One region of the Streptomyces sp. NPDC053426 genome, then DNA from elsewhere that is predicted to be linked to it. Evidence: riboswitches for the same ligand, from Rfam matches in the RefSeq annotation. Region 1 holds a riboswitch; each other region holds the start of a gene.

Region 1 (6,930 bases):
CATCGTCCGCGAGTCCGGCTTCCGCATCGGCAACATCGCCGTACAGGTGGTCGGCCCCCGCCCGAAGATCGGCAGACGCAGGCAGGAGGCCCAGAAGCTCCTCTCGGAGGCGGCGGGCGCCCCGGTCTCGGTCTCCGGCGCCACGACGGACGGCCTCGGCTTCCCGGGAAGAGACGAGGGCCTCATGGCGGTGGCGACGGCGCTGGTCGTACGAGAGGGGTGAGCGTCCCGTCCCAAGGGGCGCGGGCCGTGCCGATATGCGGCTCCGCCGCGTGGACGCGACCGGCCCCCACCGGACCCGCGGACGACGAACAACCGGGCCCGCCCATGACAAACGTCCCCGAAACAGCGAGGCGCACCGCGCACACCCCCGCGCCTACTACCCTGGTGTCGTGACTATTCGCCTGTACGACACCAGCGCCCGGCAGATCCGTGACTTCACCCCGCTCCAGCCGGGTTGCGTCTCGATCTACCTGTGTGGTGCCACCGTGCAGGCGGCACCCCACATCGGGCACATCCGCTCGGGCCTGAACTTCGACATCATGCGCCGCTGGTTCGAGTACCGCGGCCTGGCGGTGACGTTCATCCGCAACGTCACCGACATCGACGACAAGATCATCACCAAGTCCGCCGAACAGGGCCGCCCCTGGTGGTCCATCGGCTACGACAACGAGCGCGCCTTCACCGACGGCTACCGCGCCCTCGGCTGCCTGCCCCCGACCTACGAGCCGCGCGCCACCGGCCACATCACCGAGATGGTCGAGATGATGCGCGGCCTCATCGAGCGCGGGCACGCCTACGAGGCCGACGGCAACGTGTACTTCGCGGTCACCTCGTTCCCCGAGTACCTGAGGCTGTCCAACCAGGAGCTGGACAACCTGCTCCAGCCGTCCGCCGAGGGCGAGACCGGCAAGCGGGACCCGCGCGACTTCGCGATGTGGAAGGCGGCCAAGCCCGGCGAGCCGAGCTGGGAGACGCCGTGGGGCCGCGGGCGCCCCGGCTGGCACCTGGAGTGCTCGGCGATGGCGCACAAGTACCTCGGCAGCGCCTTCGACATCCACGGCGGCGGCCTCGACCTGATCTTCCCGCACCACGAGAACGAGATCGCCCAGGCCAAGGCCTACGGCGACGAGTTCGCCCGGTACTGGGTGCACAACGCCTGGGTCACCATGAGCGGCGAGAAGATGTCGAAGTCGCTCGGCAACAGCGTCCTGGTCTCCGAGATGGTCAAGCGCTGGCGGCCCATCGTGCTGCGCTACTACCTCGGCACCCCGCACTACCGGTCGATGATCGAGTACAGCGAGGAGGCCCTGCGCGAGGCCGAGTCCGCGTTCGCGCGGATCGAGGGCTTCGTGCAGCGCGTGACGGAGATGGCCGGGGGCGTCGTCGAACCCGCCGCCGAGGTGCCGCCCGCGTTCGCCGAGGCGATGGACGACGACCTGGGCGTCCCGCAGGCGCTCGCCGTCGTGCACACCACCGTCCGGCAGGGCAACAGCGCGCTGGCCGCCGACGACAAGGAGGAGGCCGTCGCCCGCCTCGCCGAGGTCCGCGCCATGCTCGGCGTGCTCGGCCTCGACCCGCTGGACCCGCACTGGGCCGGCGAGAGCGACCGCGGCGAAGACCTCCACGGCGTGGTCGACACCCTCGTCCGCATGGTCCTCGACCAGCGCGAGGCCGCCCGTGCCCGCAAGGACTGGCCCACCGCGGACGCCATCCGCGACCAGCTGGGCCAGTCCGGCCTGGTCGTCGAGGACAGCCCGCAGGGGCCGCGCTGGAGCCTCGGCCCGCGCTGAGGAGCCAGGCCCCGACAGGCCCTGACCTCGGCGTCCGAAGATCGACTGTGCCGTCCGGGCCTCCGGGCGGCACACTTCATAGGCACACGTCACAGACGTGCGCGCAAAGCACGCACACAAGCAGCACCACCCACGACTTCATGGAGACGGATACCTCATGGCCGCGAACAACCGCCGCATGTCCGGCAAGAAGGGCGCGCAGGTCGGCAGCGGCGGCCAGCGGCGCCGGGGCCTGGAAGGCAAGGGGCCCACGCCGCCCGCCGAGATGCGCAAGGGGCACGCCAAGCAGCGCGCCGCCCAGGCGAAGGCCCGCCGCGCCCAGGGCGCCCGCCCGCAGCAGCGGCGCGGCGGGGGCCGCTCGGCCTCCGAACTCGTCGTCGGCCGCAACCCGGTCGTCGAGGCGCTGCGCGAGGGCGTGCCCGCCTCCACGCTGTACGTCCAGCAGTTCATCGACAACGACGAGCGGGTGCGCGAGGCGCTCCAGCTCGCGGCCGAGCGCGGCGGCATCAACCTCATGGAGGCGCCGCGTCCCGAGCTCGACCGCATGACCAACGGCCTGAACCACCAGGGCCTGGTCCTCCAGGTCCCGCCGTACGAGTACGCGCACCCCGAGGACCTCGTCGCCGGCGCCCACGACGAGGGGCAGGACCCGCTGATCGTCGCCCTCGACGGGGTCACCGACCCGCGCAACCTCGGCGCGGTCGTCCGGTCCGTCTCCGCGTTCGGCGGCCACGGCGTCGTCGTGCCCGAGCGGCGCGCCGCCGGGATGACCGCCGGTGCCTGGAAGACGTCCGCCGGTACGGCCGCCCGTACGCCCGTCGCCCGCGCCACCAACCTGACGCGTGCGCTGGAGGCGTACAAGAAGGCCGGGATCGCGGTCGTCGGCCTGGCCGCCGACGGCGAGGCCGAGCTCGGCGACCTGGACGCGCTGGACGGACCGGTCGTCATCGTCGTCGGCAGCGAGGGCAAGGGCCTCTCCCGGCTGGTCGGCGAGACCTGCGACTTCCGGGTGCGGATCCCGATGCCGGGCGGCGCGGAGTCGCTCAACGCCGGTGTGGCGGCGGGCATCGTGCTGTACGAGGCGGCGCGTCGGCGGGGCTGATGCCGGGGGCCGGTGAAGGCCGCCGGTCGGGGTCGGTGCGGCGGGCAGGGGTGCCGTCGGCGGGGTCGGACGGGTGTTCGGTGAGGTCGCCCGTACGGGGCGTCGCGGAGGGTCCGGGCAGGTTTGACGCGGTCCGGACACTTCCGGCGGGTCAAGGCAGTGTCCTAACGCCGTGTCACTCGGTTAGATGAGTGTGGACACCAGAACACCCCGCACGCCCACGGGGGACCGCTCGTCGGGACTCGACGACGCTCCCGCGCTGAGCATGGTGAAGGTGCCGAGCGATCCGGCGCAGGTCATCGTCAATCACGCCAGCTTCCGCGTGCAGCTGGGCGTCTCGGCGCGGCGCGCCCAATCGCCGCGGATCGCACGGCACGTGAGCGCCGCCGAGGACACCGCCCGCATCCCCGTCGTCACCACCGTGGGCACACCGGGCCAGTCGGGCGCCCGCCGTCGGCCCGTCGTCTGGAGCGGCCGGTCCGCGCCCGACGACACCGGCGCCCACCGACTGCTCCAGGCCGTACGGCACGAAGGCGTCCGCCACGCCGACGAGCCGCTCACCGACGCCGGGGCCACCCAGGTCATCCCGCGCACCGGCACCGGGTACGACCCCGCCGACGACCCGGTCGCCCGGACCCTGGAAACCCCGTTCGTCGGCGCCCAGCGCCGCCCGGCCGACGGGCCCCTGCTGCCCCCGATGCGCACGGTCGGCAGCGTCTACGACGAACCCGCCTACGACGAACCCGCGTACGACGACGGGTACGAGGACACCGGCCGCCGCGCCGGACGGCACGGTGACGACCCGGCCCGGCACGCCTACTACCCCGGCCGCCGGATGAACCTCGGCGTCGTCCTGCTCCCGCTGCGCGTCTTCCTCGGCGGCATCTCCGTCTACGCCGGAATGAGCAAGCTGTGCGACCCCCTCTACTTCGAGGGCGGCCGGCGCGGCTCCATGGTCAAGTGGCTGCACACCCTGCACCCCTGGGAAGTCGCCGAGCCGCTGCGCCAGTTCGCCCTGGAGCACCCCATCGGCTCCGGCCTCGCCATCGCCTTCGCACAGATCGTCGTCGGCGTCCTGACCGCCCTCGGCTGCTGGCAGCGCCTGGCCGCCGTCGTCGGGGCGGCACTCTCGGCGGCACTGCTGGTCACCGTCAGCTGGAAGAGCGTCCCCGCCTACGAGACACCCGACATCATCTACCTCGCCGCCTGGTCACCGCTGATCATCGCGGGCGCCCCCGTCTACTCCGTCGACGGCCGCCTCGCGAGCCGGGCCTGGCGCCGGCTCGGCCCCCGCGCCGCCATCTGGGACCTGCGCCGGTACGTGCTGCGCCGGGGCGCCCTGGTCACCTTCGTGGTCTGCGGGTTCAGCATGCTCGTCGGCTCACTGCTCGGCGGTGCCGTGCGGGACGCCGACCGGGTGGTCGTCCCCGGGCCCGGCGAGGCCCCGCGCAACGAGCTTCCCGGCTCCCCGCTGCCGAAGGAGTCCGGCGAACGCCAGAAGGAGGAGCGGACCCCGGCCGCCTCCACCTCGCCCACCCGGGACGCCACTTCGGGCGGGACGAGCCCGTCCGCCGGTGCCACCACCCCCGGCGCGACCCAGGGCGCCGGCGCGGTCACCGGCGCGCCCAGCCAGACCCAGGGCAGCGTCGGCCAGGCCCCGTCCCGGCAGTCCTCCCCGGCCGGTCAGGCGCCGAGCACCAGCTCCGGCCCCACCTCGGGCGGCGCCTCCGGCGGCAGCGGCGCACCGAGCGGGGGCAGCGGCGGTTCCTCCGGGAGGCCCGGACTCGTCGGCGGCCTCCTGGGATAGCCGGCACGTATACGGCGGTGGGGGGGGGGGGGGGGGGGGGGGGGGGGGGGGGGGGGGGGGGGGGGGGGGGGGGGGGGGGGGGGGGGGGGGGGGGGGGGGGGGGGGGGGGGGGGGGGGGGGGGGGGGGGGGGGGGGGGAGGGGGGGGGGGGGGGGGGGGGGGGGGGGGGGGGGGGGGGGGGGGGGGGGGGCCCCCCCCCCCCCCCCCCCCCCCCCCCGCCGCGGTCACCTCACCCGGCCGTACGAGACGCTGCGGGTCCAGATCTTCTGCAGGCGCACCACGTCCCCGGTCTTCGGGGCGTGCCAGATCTTGCCCTTACCCGCGTAGATGCCGACGTGGTAGACGTAGCCGCCCGAATGGAAGAACACCAGGTCTCCCGCCCTGCGGCTGCCGGCGGAGATGTGGCGCGTGTTGTTGTACTGCTGGGCGGCGGTGCGCGGCAGCTTCTTGCCGGCCTTCTTGAACGAGTACAGCGTCAGACCCGAGCAGTCGAACCTGTACGGACCCGTGGCGCCCCACTTGTAGGGCGAGCCCTTCTTGGAGGCGGCGATGCTCAGCGCCTTGGTGGCCGTGCTCGCGGCGGCCGCCTCCGAGGCGGCTCCGGGGACCACGATGGAGCCGCCCACGGCGGCCAGGGTGAGGGCCGAGGCCGTGCCGGCCCGGGCCATGAGAGACGGGACACGATTGAGCGCAGTCATGCGCAACCCTTCGTCAGCCGCCTGTGAAGGATGACCTGTCGGATTCGGGCTGGCGAAGTGGCCCGGCCGCACATGTGCGGCTTCACCCCAAGGACTGCTCGGAACTGACGTCCCGGCGGCCCGTCGTGCTTGGGTCCTCCACTCCTGCCGATCCACTCCTGTCGACCGGTCATCCGGGCGGCGGCAGGACTCGGCGTCCGCCCGGATCGCCCCGCCGCGGCGGCGGGGTCTTGTCGTCAGTCACGGATCTTGACTCATGGCGCGATCGAAATCCCAACGGAACGTGGGGTTTGTGTTGTTACTCACCAATCATCCGTTCGGGTGGACACCTCCCTGTTCGGACCCTCGCCGAGGGCCGGGGGGAGCCGCGGACCAGGGAGGGAAAGCACCGTTCCGGTCGTGCGGTACGCGCGTTGCGCAACTTCGTGCGCCCGAAAACAGCAGGTTCGTCTACGCCGGACGGGGGTACACCGTTTGGTCCGTTTCAACCCCGGCCGGTGCGCACCGCCGACCGGGGCCGCCGTCCGGGGCCCTCGGGTGTCAACTGCCGCGGGCCGGCGGCAGCGTGACCCTGGCCGTGCGCCGTTCGCCGTCCAGCACGCGCAGGGCCCGGGCCAGCGTGTCGGAGTGCAGTTCGCTCTCGCCGCGCCGGTGCATCAGGGTCAGCGCGTCGCGCAGCGCGACGGCCTTGCCGACCAGCGCCTGGGCCGCGCGCAGTCCGCGGTAGGTGTCACCGCCCAGGGCCGGGTTGACCCGGCCGAGCAGGTCGACGGCCTCGAGGTAACGGTCGATCAACTCGGCCTCCGCGCGGGTCAGCGCGGGCAGCGGCGGCAGCTCCGGTGGCAGCATCCGCGGCTCACCTCGCGCCGGAGGCGGGGGACAGGCTCCTGCGGTCGGGCACGATCCGGTCCGCCAGGCCGTACTCCACCGCGGCCCGCGCGTCGAGGACCTTGTCCCGCTCGATGTCCGCCCGGACCTGCTCCGGGGTACGGCCCGTGTGCCGGACCAGGATCTCCTCCATCCGTGACCGGATACGGGTCAACTCCTCGGCCTGGATCGCCAGATCGCTGGTCTGTCCCTCGACCGGCTCCAGGAGGGAGGGCTGACGGAGCACCAGGCGGGAACCGGGCAGCAGCAGTCGCTTGCCCGGGGTGCCGGCGGCCAGCAGCAGCGCGGCGGCGCCCTCCGCCTGGCCCAGGCAGATCGTCTGCACGTCGCAGGAGACGTAGCGCAGCGTGTCGTAGATCGCCGACATGGCGTGGAAGGAGCCGCCGGGGGAGTTGACGTAGAGCGAGATGTCCTGGTCGGGGGAGTGGTGTTCCAGGTACATGAACTGCGCCATCACGTCGTTGGCGGAGGTCTCGTCGACCTGTGTCCCGAGGATGACGATCCGCTCCTCGAGCAGCTTCGAGTAGGGGTCCGTCGTCCGGTTCCCCGATGCCGTGCGTTCGGTGAACTCGGGCAGGACGTGACGGGCGGACGGTCGGGTCATGAGAGCCCCTCCTGTCTGGTTGTCTCTGTAAAAAATGTA
Region 2 (6,930 bases), on a different contig from region 1:
TGTGCCTCTGGTACGACGTGGGTTCGCGTCACGAGGTCAAGGGACGTACGGGTCTGGCTCACCTTTTCGAGCACCTGATGTTCCAGGGCTCCGCCCAGGTGAAGGGCAACGGTCACTTCGAGCTGGTCCAGGGCGCCGGCGGCTCCCTCAACGGCACCACCAGCTTCGAGCGCACCAACTACTTCGAGACCATGCCCGCCCACCAGCTGGAGCTCGCCCTCTGGCTGGAGGCCGACCGCATGGGCTCCCTGCTGACCGCCCTGGACGACGAGTCCATGGAGAACCAGCGCGACGTCGTCAAGAACGAGCGCCGCCAGCGCTACGACAACGTCCCCTACGGCACCGCCTTCGAGAAGCTGACCGCCCTCGCCTACCCGGAGGGCCACCCGTACCACCACACGCCCATCGGCTCGATGGCGGACCTGGACGCGGCCACCCTGGAGGACGCCCGCCAGTTCTTCCGCACGTACTACGCGCCGAACAACGCCGTGCTCTCCGTCGTCGGCGACATCGACCCGGAGCGGACGCTCGCCTGGATCGAGAAGTACTTCGGCTCCATCCCGGGCCACGACGGCAAGCCCGCCCCGCGCGACGGCGCGCTGCCCGACGTCATCGGCGGGCAGCTCCGCGAGATCGTCGAGGAGGAGGTCCCCGCGCGTGCGCTGATGGCCGCCTACCGCCTGCCGGAGGACGGCACGCGCGCGTGCGACGCCGCCGACCTGGCGCTCACCGTCCTCGGCGGCGGCGAGTCCTCGCGGCTCTACAACCGGCTGGTACGGCGCGACCGCACGGCCGTGGCCGCCGGCTTCGGCCTGCTGCGGCTGGCCGGGGCCCCCTCCCTGGGCTGGCTGGACGTGAAGACGTCCGGCGACGTGGAGGTGCCGGTCATCGAGGCCGCCATCGACGAGGAGCTCGCCCGGTTCGCCGAGCAGGGCCCCACGGCGGAGGAGATGGAACGCGCGCAGGCCCAGCTGGAGCGCGAGTGGCTGGACCGGCTCGGCACGGTCGCCGGCCGCGCCGACGAACTGTGCCGGTACGCGGTCCTGTTCGGCGACCCGCAGCTCGCCCTGACCGCCGTGCAGCGCGTCCTGGAGGTGACGGCGGAGGAGGTGCAGGAGGTCGCCAAGGCCCGTCTGCGCCCCGACAACCGCGCGGTGCTCGTCTACGAGCCCGTCGCCCCGGAGGCCGAGGACGCCGAGGACACCGAGGAAGCCGCCGCAGCCGCCGGCACCGACGAGAACGAGGAGGCGGCGAAGTGACCGAGCTCGCCACGATGGACTTCCACCCGCAGCCGCAGGCGGGCGACGCCAAGCCCTGGGCCTTCCCGGCCCCCGAGCGCGGCACGCTCGACAACGGCCTGACCGTGCTGCGCTGCCACCGCCCCGGCCAGCAGGTCGTCGCCGTCGAGGTGCTCCTCGACGCGCCCCTGGAGGCCGAGCCGGCCGGTCTCGACGGTGTCGCCACGATCATGGCGCGGGCCTTCTCCGAGGGCACCGACAAGCACTCCGCCGAGGAGTTCGCCGCCGAGCTGGAGCGCTGCGGCGCCACCCTGGACGCGCACGCCGACCACCCCGGCGTCCGCCTCAGCCTGGAGGTCCCGGCCTCCCGGCTCACCAAGGGGCTCGGGCTGCTCGCCGACGCGCTCAGGGCGCCCGCGTTCGCCGACAGCGAGGTCGAGCGGCTGGTCCGCAACCGCCTCGACGAGATCCCGCACGAACTGGCCAACCCCTCCCGCCGCGCCGCCAAGGAGCTCTCCAAGGAGCTGTTCCCGGCGAGTGCCCGTATGTCGCGTCCGCGCCAGGGCACCGAGGAGACGGTCGCCGGCATCGACTCCGCGGCCGTACGCGCCTTCTACGAGAAGCACGTCCGCCCCGCCACGGCGACCGCCGTGGTCGTCGGCGACCTCACCGGCGTCGACCTGGACGCGCTGCTCGGCGACACCCTGGGCGCCTGGACCGGTTCCTCGGCGCAGCCGCGGCCCGTTCCGCCGGTGGTCGCCGACGACACCGGCCGCGTCGTGATCGTGGACCGCCCCGGCGCCGTCCAGACGCAGCTGCTGATCGGCCGTATCGGCGCGGACCGGCACGACCGCGTGTGGCCCGCGCAGGTCCTCGGCACGTACTGCCTCGGCGGCACCCTCACCTCCCGCCTGGACCGCGTGCTGCGCGAGGAGAAGGGCTACACCTACGGCGTACGGGCGTTCGGTCAGGTCCTCAGGTCCGCCCCGGACGGCACCGGCGCGGCGATGCTGGCCATCAGCGGCTCCGTCGACACCCCGAACACCGGCCCCGCCCTCGAGGACCTGTGGACGGTGCTGCGCACGCTCGCCGCCGACGGGCTCACCGACGACGAACGCGATGTCGCCGTGCAGAACCTCGTGGGCGTGGCGCCGCTCAAGTACGAGACCGCCGCGGCCGTCGCGAGCACCCTGGCCGACCAGGTCGAGCAGCACCTGCCCGACCACTACCAGGCCGACCTGTACCGGCAGTTGGCCGCGACCGGCACCGTGGAGGCCACCGCGGCCGTCGTGAACGCCTTCCCGGTGGACCGTCTGGTGACCGTCCTCGTCGGTGACGCGGCGCAGATCAAGGCACCCGTCGAGGCACTCGGCATCGGTGAAGTCACCGTCGTGACGGCCGAGTAGCGAGCGGCGAGGACGCACGCGCGCGTGGGGCCCTGGTGACACGAAGGTCACCAGGGCCCGCTTATGCCCGAATCGGGGCGGAAGTTGCCTGTCTGGCCTGTGGGATGCGCTACAAAAACCGGGATTCGTTTGAGGATCGGGAGACGGCCCGCTTAGCGTCGTCCGGGCTGTTCGTCGGGCAGTGCGCCGCATCCGCGGCACCGGACAGTCATCGCCGAGTCCCCCTACGGCGCGAGCCAGGGGAGCCGGGGACCCACCGCAGTCCCTGGGGTGAATCGGACGCCCGCGCGTGTCGCGAGGGGGTCCGTAGGAGACCTTCCTGCTCCGAACCCGTCAGCTAACCCGGTAGGCGAGAGGGAAGGAAAGGACCAGCCTGTACATGGCGTTCACCCGCGCCCCGGGCAAGCACCGTCGTCCCAGCCGGACGCAGCGCGGCACCGCCCGCGCGGCGGGCGTCGCGGCGCTCACCACCACCGGCGTCGTCGGCTCCCTCGCGGCCCCCGCGCTCGCCGCCGAGCCCGCCGCCGCACAGACCGGCCTCACGCCCGTCGTCACCCTCGGCGACGCGGTCGCCGACCGGATCGACGCCCAGGCGGCCGCCCAGCACGAGGCCGCCCGGGAGGCGGCCGAGGCCGCCGCGCGCAAGGCCGCGGAGGAGGCCGCGCGGGAGAAGGCCGCCAAGGAGGCCGAGGAGGCCCGCGCGGAGAAGGAGCGCGCCGCGCGGGAGGCCGAGCGCGAGCGCCTCAACACCTTCGTCTCCCCGATCTCCGGCTCGTACGTCTCGACCGGCTACCAGGCCGGCAGCTCGCTGTGGTCCTCCGGCAGCCACACCGGTGTCGACTTCCACGCCGCGAGCGGCACCCCCGTCCGGTCGGTCGGCGTCGGCACCGTCGTCGAGGCCGGCTGGGGCGGCTCGTACGGCAACCAGGTCGTCATCAAGATGCACGACGGCACGTACACCCAGTACGCCCACCTGGCGTCCATCGGCGTCTCGGTGGGCCAGCAGGTCGCCGCCGGGCAGCAGATCGGCCTCTCCGGCGCCACCGGCAACGTCACGGGCGCGCATCTGCACTTCGAGGCCCGCGCGGGCGCCGATTACGGCTCCGACCTCGACCCCGTCGCCTACCTCCGCGCGCACGGCGTGAACCTCTGACCCGTTCGCTTCCCGATGCCCCGGCTCCCCGAGCCGGGGCATCGGTGTTTCCGGGCATCGCCTGTCCGGGCATGGCCTGTCCAAAAAATATGTATGGATTCCGGTCCGCCGTCGTGAATTCCCGCAGATTGCAATAGAGTCGCGGAACACACGTCAATCTTCGACGTTTCACGGGGATTAAGCCGGAGGTTCGTCATGCGTATTCCCGCGCACTCGGTGTGCACGGCGATCCGGGACGACATCGTAGCGGGTGTCCACGAGCGCGGCGGGCGGCTCACCGAGGAAGTCCTCGCCCGCCGTTACGGCGTCTCCCGCGTCCCCGTCCGGGAGGCGCTGCGCACGCTGGAGGCCGAGGGGTTCGTGGTGACCCGGCGGCACGCGGGCGCGTGCGTCGCGGAACCCACCGAGCAGGAGGCCGCCGACCTGCTGGAGATGCGCATGCTCCTCGAGCCGCTCGGCGCCTCCCGCGTGGCCCAGCGCCGTACCGAGGCCCATCTGAAGGTGCTGCGCGGCCTGGTCCGGCTGGGGCAGGAACGCGCACGCCAGGGCAACAGCGACGACCTGCGCTCCCTGAGCGGCTGGTTCCACGAGACGCTCGCCCAGGCCACCGGCAGCCCGGCACTGACCTCGACGCTGACCCAGCTGCGGCACAAGATCGCCTGGATGTACGCCGCGGAGGGGCCGTCCGACCCCGTCGAGTACTGGGCGGAGCACGGCGCGATCGTGGACGCCGTGGCGCGCGGCGACGGCGACCGCGCGCGGTCCGTCACGGCGCTGCACACCGAGCGCGCGAGCGCCGGGCACCGCCTGCGTTTCGCCTCCGGCGCCGGCCGCGCGGACCGTGTGAGGAACTCGCAACATGCCGTAAACATGCCGAGCATTCGACATTAACACGGGTGCCGTATACAAAGAGGGAGCATTTATCGGGGGTTATTCATGCTGCCCGCGAAAAGGAAAAGCGAGAGGCCCGCCCGATAACTCGGGCGGGCCTCTCGCTGCTGCGGTCGGATGTCTGCGAACGACGATCGCCGCAACCATCGATTGAGGAACCCTCACGGCGCGCAACCAGATCCGCGAGAGCGGTGCCGGTTTAGGCGCAAAGGGGCGCCTCAGACGGTCTCGGGGAGTTCCTCGAGACCCTCGGAGACCAGCTTCGCCAGACGGTCCAGGGCGGCGTCCGCGCCCTCGGCGTCGGAGGCGAGGACGATCTCCTCGCCGCCCTGGGCCCCCAGGCTCAGGACGGCCAGCATGGAGGCCGCGTTGACGGGGTCGCCCCCGGCCTTGGCGATCGTCACCGGGACGCCTGCGGCCGTGGCGGCTCGGACGAAGATGGAGGCGGGGCGGGCGTGGAGACCCTCGGCCCAGCCGACGTTGACGCGGCGCTCAGCCATGTGTTGCTGCCCTTCGCTGTTCAGGGTTGTCTAGACCAGTTTCCCATATCGTGAAGCATGCCCGGAGCGTGCCGGGAGCGCGCCCGAAGTGGCGTCCGCTCCCGCTCCCGGTGACAGCCGGTCCGCGGCCTCGGCCCGGCTGTCGTCCACCACAGACTGCCTCGCGCCGTTGTCGTACGCGAGCCGTACTCTGGGGGCCATGCAGACCTCGTCGGACCGGCACGAGTATCCCGCTCACTGGGAGGCCGACGTGGTGCTGCGCGACGGCGGCACCGCGCGCATCCGCCCCATCACCGTCGATGACGCCGAGCGCCTGGTCAGCTTCTACGAGCAGGTGTCGGACGAGTCGAAGTACTACCGCTTCTTCGCGCCCTACCCGCGTCTGTCCGCCAAGGACGTCCACCGCTTCACGCACCACGACTTCGTGGACCGGGTGGGACTCGCGGCCACCGTCGGCGGCGAGTTCATCGCCACCGTACGCTACGACCGGATCGGCGCCGACGGCACGCCCGCGTCCGCGCCGGCCGACGAGGCCGAGGTCGCCTTCCTCGTCCAGGACGCCCACCAGGGCCGGGGCGTCGCCTCCGCCCTCCTCGAACACATCGGTGCCGTCGCGCGGGAGCGCGGCATCCGCCGGTTCGCGGCCGAGGTGCTGCCCGCCAACACCAAGATGATCAAGGTGTTCACCGACGCCGGGTACACCCAGAAGCGCAGCTTCGAGGACGGTGTCGTCCGCCTGGAGTTCGGCCTCGAACCCACCGACCGCTCCATGGCCGTGCAGCGCGCGCGGGAGCAGCGCGCCGAGGCGCGCTCGGTGCAGCGGCTGCTCGCCCCCGGCTCGGTGGCCGTCGTCGGCGCCGGCCGCACACCCGGCGGCGTGGGCCGCAGTGTCCTCGACAACCTCCGGGACACCGGGTTCACCGGCCGGCTGTACGCCGTGAACAAGGCCTTGGGGGAGGGGGAGAAGGAACTCGCCGGGGTGGCCGCGTTCCGCTCGGTGCGGGACATCGAGGGGCCCGTCGACCTCGCGGTCGTCGCGGTGCCCGCCGAGCGGGTCCCCGAGATCGTCACCGAGTGCGGCGAGCACGGGGTGCAGGGGCTCGTCGTCGTCTCCGCCGGCTACGCCGAGTCGGGCCCCGACGGCCGCGAACGCCAGCGCGCCCTCGTACGGCAGGCGCGCTCGTACGGCATGCGGATCATCGGCCCGAACGCCTTCGGCGTCATCAACACCTCGCCCGACGTGCGACTGAACGCCTCGCTCGCCCCGGAGACGCCCCGCCCCGGCCGGATCGGCCTGTTCGCCCAGTCCGGCGCCATCGGCGTCGCCCTGCTGTCCCGCCTGCACCGGCGCGGCGGCGGTGTCACGGGCGTCACCGGCGTGTCCACCTTCGTGTCGTCCGGCAACCGGGCCGACGTCTCCGGCAACGACGTCCTGCAGTACTGGTACGAGGACCCCGACACCGACGTCGTCCTGATGTACCTGGAGTCCATCGGCAACCCCCGCAAGTTCACCCGCCTCGCCCGGCGCACCGCGGCGGCGAAGCCGCTGGTCGTGGTCCAGGGCGCACGCCATGGAGCCGGGCCCCGGGGGCACGCCGTACGGGCGACCCGGCTGCCCCACGCGACGGTGTCCGCGCTGCTGCGGCAGGCCGGGGTGATCCGCGTGGACACCATCACCGAACTGGTCGACGCGGGCCTGCTGCTCGCCCGCCAGCCCTTGCCGGCCGGGCCCCGGGTGGCGA
Region 3 (6,930 bases), on a different contig from region 1:
GAGCACCCCGGCTTCGAGAACACGCGGCCGGACGGCGGTTTCGCGCCGCGTCCGGCCTTCCGGCCGCTCACCCGTTTCGAGGGGCAGGGACTGGAGAAGGGTCATGTCGTGAACGACGTGCTCTTCCGCCGCGTACCGCGGGACGAGCAGGCAGCAGACCGAGCCTGATACAGCCCCGCCTCGTGAGGGTCGATCCCGTGGCCACCAGTCCCCCGCACCCGACGCCTCCCGGCGGAGCGCCGCGGCACGCGCACTGGTGGCAGCGCCCCTGGGTGCGGTACGGCGCGCTGATCACGCTGCTCGCCCTGTCCGGTCTCGTCATCCTCGCGCTGGTGCGCGAGCAGACCGGGACGCGGGGGTTCCTGGTCGGGCTCGGCCTCGCCGTCCTGCCCGTGCCGCTGCTCGTCGCCGCCTTCCGGTGGCTGGACCGGGTCGAGCCGGGACCCTGGCGGAACCTGCTGTTCTCCTTCGCCTGGGGTGCCTGCGCGGCGGCGCTGATGGCGATCGTCGCGAACAGTTTCGCCACCCGGTGGATAGCGACGGCGACCGCCGACCCGACCGGCGCCGACACCCTCGGCTCGACCGTCATAGCGCCGGTGGTGGAGGAGTCCGCGAAGGCCGCGGCCGTCCTGCTGGTGTTCCTGTTCCGCAGACGCGACTTCACCGGGATCATCGACGGCGTGGTGATAGCCGGGGTCACCGCCACCGGCTTCGCGTTCACCGAGAACATCCTCTACCTCGGCACCGCCTTCGGCACCGACCAGCTCACCGGCGACAGCGGCATCGCCTCGGTCACCGCGGCGACCTTCTTCGTCCGCGTCGTGATGTCGCCGTTCGCGCATCCGCTGTTCACCGTGCTCACCGGGATCGGCTTCGGCATCGCCGCGCTGTCCACGGACCGGCAGCGGGCCCGGCGCGTGCTGCCGCCGCTCGGCGGGCTGCTCCTCGCGATGGGCGTGCACGCGCTGTGGAACGGCTCCTCGGCGCTCGGCCAGTACGGCTTCCTCGCGGTGTACGCGGCGTTCATGGTGCCGGCGTTCGGTCTGCTGACCTGGCTGGCGGTGTGGACGCGGCAGCGGGAGCTGCGGACCGTACGGGCGGAGCTGCCGGCGTACGTGGCCGCCGGGTGGCTCAACGCGGCGGAGCCGTTCGCACTGGGCTCGATGCGGGCGCGGCGCGTCGCCCGGCGGTACGCGCGCCGCCACGGCGGGAGGGCGGCGGCACGATCGGTCGCCGCGTACGAGGCGTACGCGACGTCGCTGGCGTTCCTGCGGCACCGGGGGCGGCTCGGACGGGCGGGGACGGACTTCATCACGCGGGAACGCGAGCTGCTGCTGGAGCTGTGGCACCGGCGGTCAGCGGCCCGGCCCGCCCTGGAGCACGCGGCCCGCGCGACCGCGCCCCGGGTTCCGGTCGCCGCGGCACCGTGGGCGGGGTACGGCTGGTACGGCGCGTACGGCGGCTACGGGCATCCACCGCACGGACAGCCGCCGTACGGGTACCCGTACACCACGCACGACCCGAACGCCCGCCGGTCCTGACGGCCCCGCACCGCCCCCGAGAACACCCGACCGGCAGCCCTGACGTCGGGGGGTCGTCGTCGGGACTGCCGGGGTTCGGAAGCGGTGGGGCTCAGGGGGTGAGGCCCTTGCTCTGCAGCCACGCCATCGGGTCGATGCCCGAGCCGGAGCCGCCGGAGTGGACCTCCAGGTGGAGGTGGGCGCCGGTGGAGTTGCCGGTGGAGCCGACGCGGCCGATCACATCGCCGGTGTTGACCTTCTGGCCGACGCTGACGCTGATGGAGGACTGGTGGGCGTACCAGACCTCGGTGCCGTCGTCGAGCGTGAGCACGGTCTTGTAGCCGTAGGAGCCGTCCCAGCCGGCGGAGGTGATCGTGCCGGTGTGGACCGCCTTGATCAGCGTGCCCGTGGGGGCGGCGAAGTCGAGGCCGGTGTGGTAGCCGGAGGACCAGTAGGCGCCGGCCTGGCCGAAGGTCGAGGAGAGGGTGTACGAGGAGGTCGGCAGCGCGTACTGCTTGGCCAGCTCGGCGAGGCGCTCGGCCTCGGCCTTCTTCGCGGCCTCCTCCTCCGCCTTCTTCTTGGCGGCCTCGGCCTTGGCCTCGGCCTCCTTCTCCGCCTTGGCCGCGGCCTCGGCGGCCTGCTTCTCGGCGGCGGCGACGGCCTCGGCGGCGGCCTTGGTCTCGGCCTGGCTCTGCTGCTGCTCGACCTGGGCCATGATCCGGGTGCGCAGCGCCTCACCGGCGCCGGCGGTGCCCTGCTCGGTGTCGGCGGCGGTCATGGCGAGGGTGCTGAGGGGGGTGGACGATCCCTTGGGGGTTTCCTCGTCGGAGATGAGGGAACCCACGTTGGGGAGGTCGGGCATGGAGATCGAGACCGGCGGCTTGCCGGTCTGGGCGCTGGCCATGCCGCCGGCGCCGACGGCCGCTATGACGCCGACGCCCAGGACGGTGGAGCTGCGGGCGAGTCCTCCGCCGCGCTGCTTGGAGACGCGATGCCGGCCACGTACAGGGCGAAGGGACTCCGCGGTGGGGTTCCACTCCTCGAAGGGGCCCTCGTCGGTGCGGCCGGCGCCGTAGGCGACGGTGTCGCTCGGCTTGAACGGGGCCTCGGGGGCAGGCGGGTTGGACGCCACGTGGGCGCGCTCCTTTCCTTCCGTCTTCGCCTACCGGGTTAGCTGACGGGTTCGGAGCGGGAAGGTCTCCTACGCGCGTATACGAGCCGTGTTGCCACGGCGGTATCCACGCGATTCACCCCATGGTGGTGGTTCCCCGGTTCCCTTGCGGGATTCGGCGCGTGCGCACGGAGCCGCCTTCTGTGACGGCTGGGACGACCGCGCTGCGTTATCGAACGTTAATAGACGCGAGGGCCGGATTCCAAGCCGTTCCTCTTGATCGTTAACGATTTCCGGGGGGACTTAAGCTCCACGAGCGGCCAAAAACGGGCGAGTTGACCGCTCCTCAGGTCGCCTCGCGTGGCGGGTGGTTTCTGACGGTGTGTCAGTTGTTATGCGCTGCGGGGTGGATCGCTCACGTTGAGTGAGAACGGGGAATGGGTGAGGAACGGGCGGGGAGCGGATGGGGAGCGGAAAACACCGAGGGCCGGAATCCTTTGGATTCCGGCCCTCGGCCTTCAGTAGCGGGGACAGGATTTGAACCTGCGACCTCTGGGTTATGAGCCCAGCGAGCTACCGAGCTGCTCCACCCCGCGTCGGTAGGACCAGTGTACGCCATCAGCGGGACATGGCGCACACCCATTACCGGCGGCCCGGTCTCAGCGGCCGAACAGATGAGCGTTGGGTGCCTTGGCGCGGTCCTCGTGCTCCGGCAGGACGACCACGGTGGCGCCCCCGTCCGCCAGCACGCCGCTGCCGTCGGCGCCCGCCACGAACGTGTCCGGCTCGCGCCAGGCCGTGACCACCCGCCGTACCCCCGCGTCCAGGATCAGCCGGGCGCAGGGCGCGGGCCGGGACGCGCGGCGGGAGCAGGGCTCCAGGCTGGAGTACACGGTGGCGGTGACGAGCCGGGGGTCCGTGGGGTCGGTCTTGGCGAGCGCGGCCTCCTCCGCGTGCACCACCGGGTCGGCGCCCTCCCGGGAGTGGCCGCGCGCCAGCTCCGTACCGTCGGCGGCCACCACGACCGCGCCCACGCTGAACGCCGTCTCCGAGGGCGGGCACTCGGCGGCCAGCTCGCAGGCGAGGGCCAGCCAGTGGTGGTCGGCGGCGGAGGGCAGCGGGCCTGTGCCGGGGGCGGTGGGCTCGTAGCGCGTCAGGACGACGTCGCCGACCGGGCGGGTCTCGACCATCCGCAGCCGTCCGCCCTGGTAGGCGCCGGGGCCGAAGAGACGGGGGGCCTTGGGATCGCCGACGAACAGCGGGGCGAGGACCAGCTGGAGCTCGTCGGCCAGCCCCTCGGTGAGGAGCTGCGTGTGGACCGTGCCGCCGCCCTCGACCATGAGCCGCCGCACCCCGCGCTCGGCGTGCAGGTGCTCCAGCAGCCGCCGCCAGTCGAGCTCGGCGCCGAGCGGGACGACGTCGGCGGCGAGACCGAGGGCGTGGGCGCGCTCGGCGCCCCGGTCGGTCGTGCAGAGGACCTTCTCGCCGCCGGTGTGCCAGAACCGGGCCGCCGGGTCCAGGTCGCCGGAGCCGCTGACGGTGACCTTGAGCGGGTACTCGGCCCGGCCCGCGGCGAGGCGGGCGGCGCGCCGCTCGGGCGAGTTGACCAGCAGCCTGGGGTTGTCGGCGCGGATCGTGCCGGCGCCGACCAGGATGGCGTCCACGGACGCCCGTACCTCGTCGACCCGGTCGAAGTCGGCCGGGCCGGACAGCAGCAGCCGCTCGGGGCCGGTGTCGTCCAGGTAGCCGTCGAGGGAGACGGCGGCGGACAGCAGGACGTACGGGTGCGGCATCGGCGTACTCCGGGTGGGGCAGGTGTGGGGGTCCAGTCTGCCGGTCAGGGCTCGATCAGCCCCACGCGGATGGCGTACCGGGTGAGTTCCAGGCGGTCCCTCAGGCCGAGCTTGGCCAGCAGGTTGGCGCGGTGCCGCTCCACGGTCTTGGGGCTGATGACGAGGAGAGTGGCGATCTGCTGCGAGGTGTGGCCCTCGGCGACCAGCTTCAGGATCTCCTCCTCGCGGTCGGTGATCGCCTTGGCCGGCAGGGTGCGGCCCTCCCGCGCGAGATCGAGGTAGTTGTGGATGAGGGCGTTGACGGCGCCGGGGTAGAGGAACGGCTCGCCGCGCACGGTGGCGCGGCAGGCCTCGACGAGGTCGCGGTCGGCGACGGACTTCAGGACGTAGCCCGAGGCCCCGGCGGCGAGCGCCTCGAAGAAGAACTGCTCGTTGTCGTACATGGTGAGGATGAGGATGCGGGTCCCCGGCAGGGTGCGGGAGAGCTCGCGGGCCGCCTGGAGACCGGTGCGGCGGGGCATCGCGATGTCCAGGACGGCAAGGTCGGGGCGGTGCTCACGGGCCTGTTCGAGGGCTTCGGCACCGTCGGCGGCCTCGGCGACGACGGTCAGGTCCGGTTCGCCGTCGAGGATGAGGCGAACCCCCCGGCGGACCAGCGCGTGGTCGTCGGCGAGCAGGATGCGGGTGGGGGCCGGGTCGGTCATGTTCCAGCGTTTCCGGTCGAGGGGCGTCGGTCACGGGGGCGGCGGGGCGTGCGCGGACTTTCGTACGAGGGCGGGCGCGGACTCCCGTACGGGAGCGGGCGCGGCTTCCCGTACGGGGACGAGGGCGTGTGCGGGGAAACGGGCGGGGACGGGGACGGCCAGGCGTACCTCGGTGCCGCCGTCGGCGGCGCGGTCCACGGTCAGCCGGGCGCCGACGAGCAGGGCGCGCTCCCGCATCCCGCGGATGCCGGCGCCCTCCGGGGCGACGCCGATGCCGCGGCCGTCGTCACGGACGCGGAGCTCCACACCGCCGGGCGCGCGGCGCAGGGCGAGCTCGGCGCGGCGGGCCCGGGCGTGGCGGGCGGCGTTGGTGAGGCCTTCCTGGGCGACCCGGTAGATGACCAGCTCCGACTCCCGGTCCAGCTCGGGCAGGTCCCCGTCGAGGCGGTGCCGGACGCTCAGACCGGGCCCGCCGAACTCGGTGGCGAGGGCCTTGAGCGCGCTGGCCAGCCCCAGCTCGTCCAGCACGCCGGGGCGCAGCCGGCGGGCGATGCGCCGGATCTCCTCCAGGCCGGCCCGGGTGGTCTCCTGCACCTGGCGCAGCTCCTCGCCCAGGCCGGGCGGGGCGTGGTCGGCGGCGCGCTTGAGCTGGAGCAGGACGGCGGTGAGGGACTGGCCGACCTCGTCGTGCAGCTCACGGGCGACGCGCCGGCGCTCGGACTCCTGCGCGGACAGGACGCGGGCGCTGCTCGTGGCGCGCTCGTCCTCCAGCCGGTCCAGCATGGTGTTGAACGTGGCGATCAGCTCGGCGATCTCGCCCCGCCCGCCGACCGCCGGGCGGTGTCCCGGGCGGAGCAGGTCCGTCGTCGTCATCGCGCGGGTCAGGCGCTGCAGCGGGGCGAGACCCACGCGGAGCAGCAGCGCGTTGGCGACGATCATGGCGGCCAGCCCCACCGTGAGGACCGCGGCCTCGGTGAGCAGGACCGGCGTGGACACCGTGACGGGCCCCAGCAGCAGGGCCGTGGCCGCGATGAGCACGACGGCGTTCAGCAGGAAGATCCGCCAGAACAGGGGCACCCCGTACCGCCTCCTCGCCGTCGGCCGCTCGCCGTGGGCTCCCGGTGCGGGGGAGCCGACGGCCCGCGGACCGGGGGCGCGGCGCGGGCCGTCCTGTCCAGCGTGTGCGCCGGGCGGGCTCCCGCGCCATCGGTGACAGCCCCCATTTTCCCCCGGGACCACGACCGGCCGGACGGTCCGCGTAGGCGGTGGCACCCGGGGCGGATGGGGCCCGCGACGGATGGCCGCGGGCGGTGGCGGTGGGCGACGCTGGAGTCTTCCGCACCGGGCGGGTGACGGCATCGGCACAGGGGCAAACTCCTTTGTACCGGGCCGAGTTCGCGGCAGGCCGACGGTTCACCCGCTTACACCCCGGCGTCACGGAGCGATGGCCGCCGGCGGTGTCACCGGGCGGCCGCCCCCTGGGAAGGAGGAGCCGTGCCCCAGTCCGACGACGAGCGCCTGGTCGACCTCGCGGCCCGTCTCGAACACGAGGACCCCCGTTTCGTCCGCTCACTCTCCGAGGGCCGTCCGGCCCGCCCCCGCGAGTACCGGCGCACGAGCGCCTGGTGCGCGCTGGCCGTCGGGGTGACCATGCTCGCCGCGGGCATCGTCGTCCCCGACGGCCTCCTCATCGCGGCGGGCCTGGTCCTCACCGGGATCGCCGTGCAGCTCCTCGACCCGAACCGGGACGAGCGCCCCGCGAAATGACACGGCGCCCGAGCCGGCCGAAGCCGGTCCGAGCG

What was found. A riboswitch is a leader RNA that binds a small molecule or an ion and turns the genes downstream of it on or off. The one in region 1 is predicted to bind cyclic di-AMP.
Region 2: another riboswitch for cyclic di-AMP. It lies ahead of ACZ62B_RS18100 (M23 family metallopeptidase); the one in region 1 lies ahead of ACZ62B_RS03100 (C40 family peptidase).
Region 3: another riboswitch for cyclic di-AMP. It lies ahead of ACZ62B_RS06960 (M23 family metallopeptidase); the one in region 1 lies ahead of ACZ62B_RS03100 (C40 family peptidase).

Annotation. Positions count from the first base shown of each region.
Region 1 covers NZ_JBVJKE010000001.1:719,963-726,892, reverse strand. The annotation lists gene ispF (2-C-methyl-D-erythritol 2,4-cyclodiphosphate synthase) at 1-223, shown strand, start outside; gene cysS (cysteine--tRNA ligase) at 393-1,793, shown strand; gene rlmB (23S rRNA (guanosine(2251)-2'-O)-methyltransferase RlmB) at 1,951-2,895, shown strand; gene ACZ62B_RS03105 (DoxX family protein) at 3,083-4,702, shown strand; gene ACZ62B_RS03100 (C40 family peptidase) at 4,926-5,399, opposite strand; cyclic di-AMP (ydaO/yuaA leader) riboswitch at 5,403-5,592, opposite strand; gene ACZ62B_RS03095 (hypothetical protein) at 5,940-6,248, opposite strand; gene ACZ62B_RS03090 (ATP-dependent Clp protease proteolytic subunit) at 6,256-6,891, opposite strand.
Region 2 covers NZ_JBVJKE010000008.1:99,699-106,628, forward strand. The annotation lists gene ACZ62B_RS18090 (M16 family metallopeptidase) at 1-1,259, shown strand, start outside; gene ACZ62B_RS18095 (M16 family metallopeptidase) at 1,256-2,644, shown strand; cyclic di-AMP (ydaO/yuaA leader) riboswitch at 2,847-3,011, shown strand; gene ACZ62B_RS18100 (M23 family metallopeptidase) at 3,024-3,797, shown strand; gene ACZ62B_RS18105 (GntR family transcriptional regulator) at 3,993-4,688, shown strand; gene ACZ62B_RS18110 (HPr family phosphocarrier protein) at 4,907-5,188, opposite strand; gene ACZ62B_RS18115 (bifunctional acetate--CoA ligase family protein/GNAT family N-acetyltransferase) at 5,388-6,930, shown strand, end outside.
Region 3 covers NZ_JBVJKE010000003.1:14,165-21,094, forward strand. The annotation lists gene trmB (tRNA (guanosine(46)-N7)-methyltransferase TrmB) at 1-168, shown strand, start outside; gene ACZ62B_RS06955 (PrsW family intramembrane metalloprotease) at 198-1,541, shown strand; gene ACZ62B_RS06960 (M23 family metallopeptidase) at 1,633-2,652, opposite strand; cyclic di-AMP (ydaO/yuaA leader) riboswitch at 2,665-2,822, opposite strand; tRNA gene ACZ62B_RS06965 (tRNA-Met) at 3,154-3,227, opposite strand; gene ACZ62B_RS06970 (dihydrofolate reductase family protein) at 3,291-4,424, opposite strand; gene ACZ62B_RS06975 (response regulator transcription factor) at 4,469-5,128, opposite strand; gene ACZ62B_RS06980 (HAMP domain-containing sensor histidine kinase) at 5,159-6,205, opposite strand; gene ACZ62B_RS06985 (DUF3040 domain-containing protein) at 6,623-6,895, shown strand.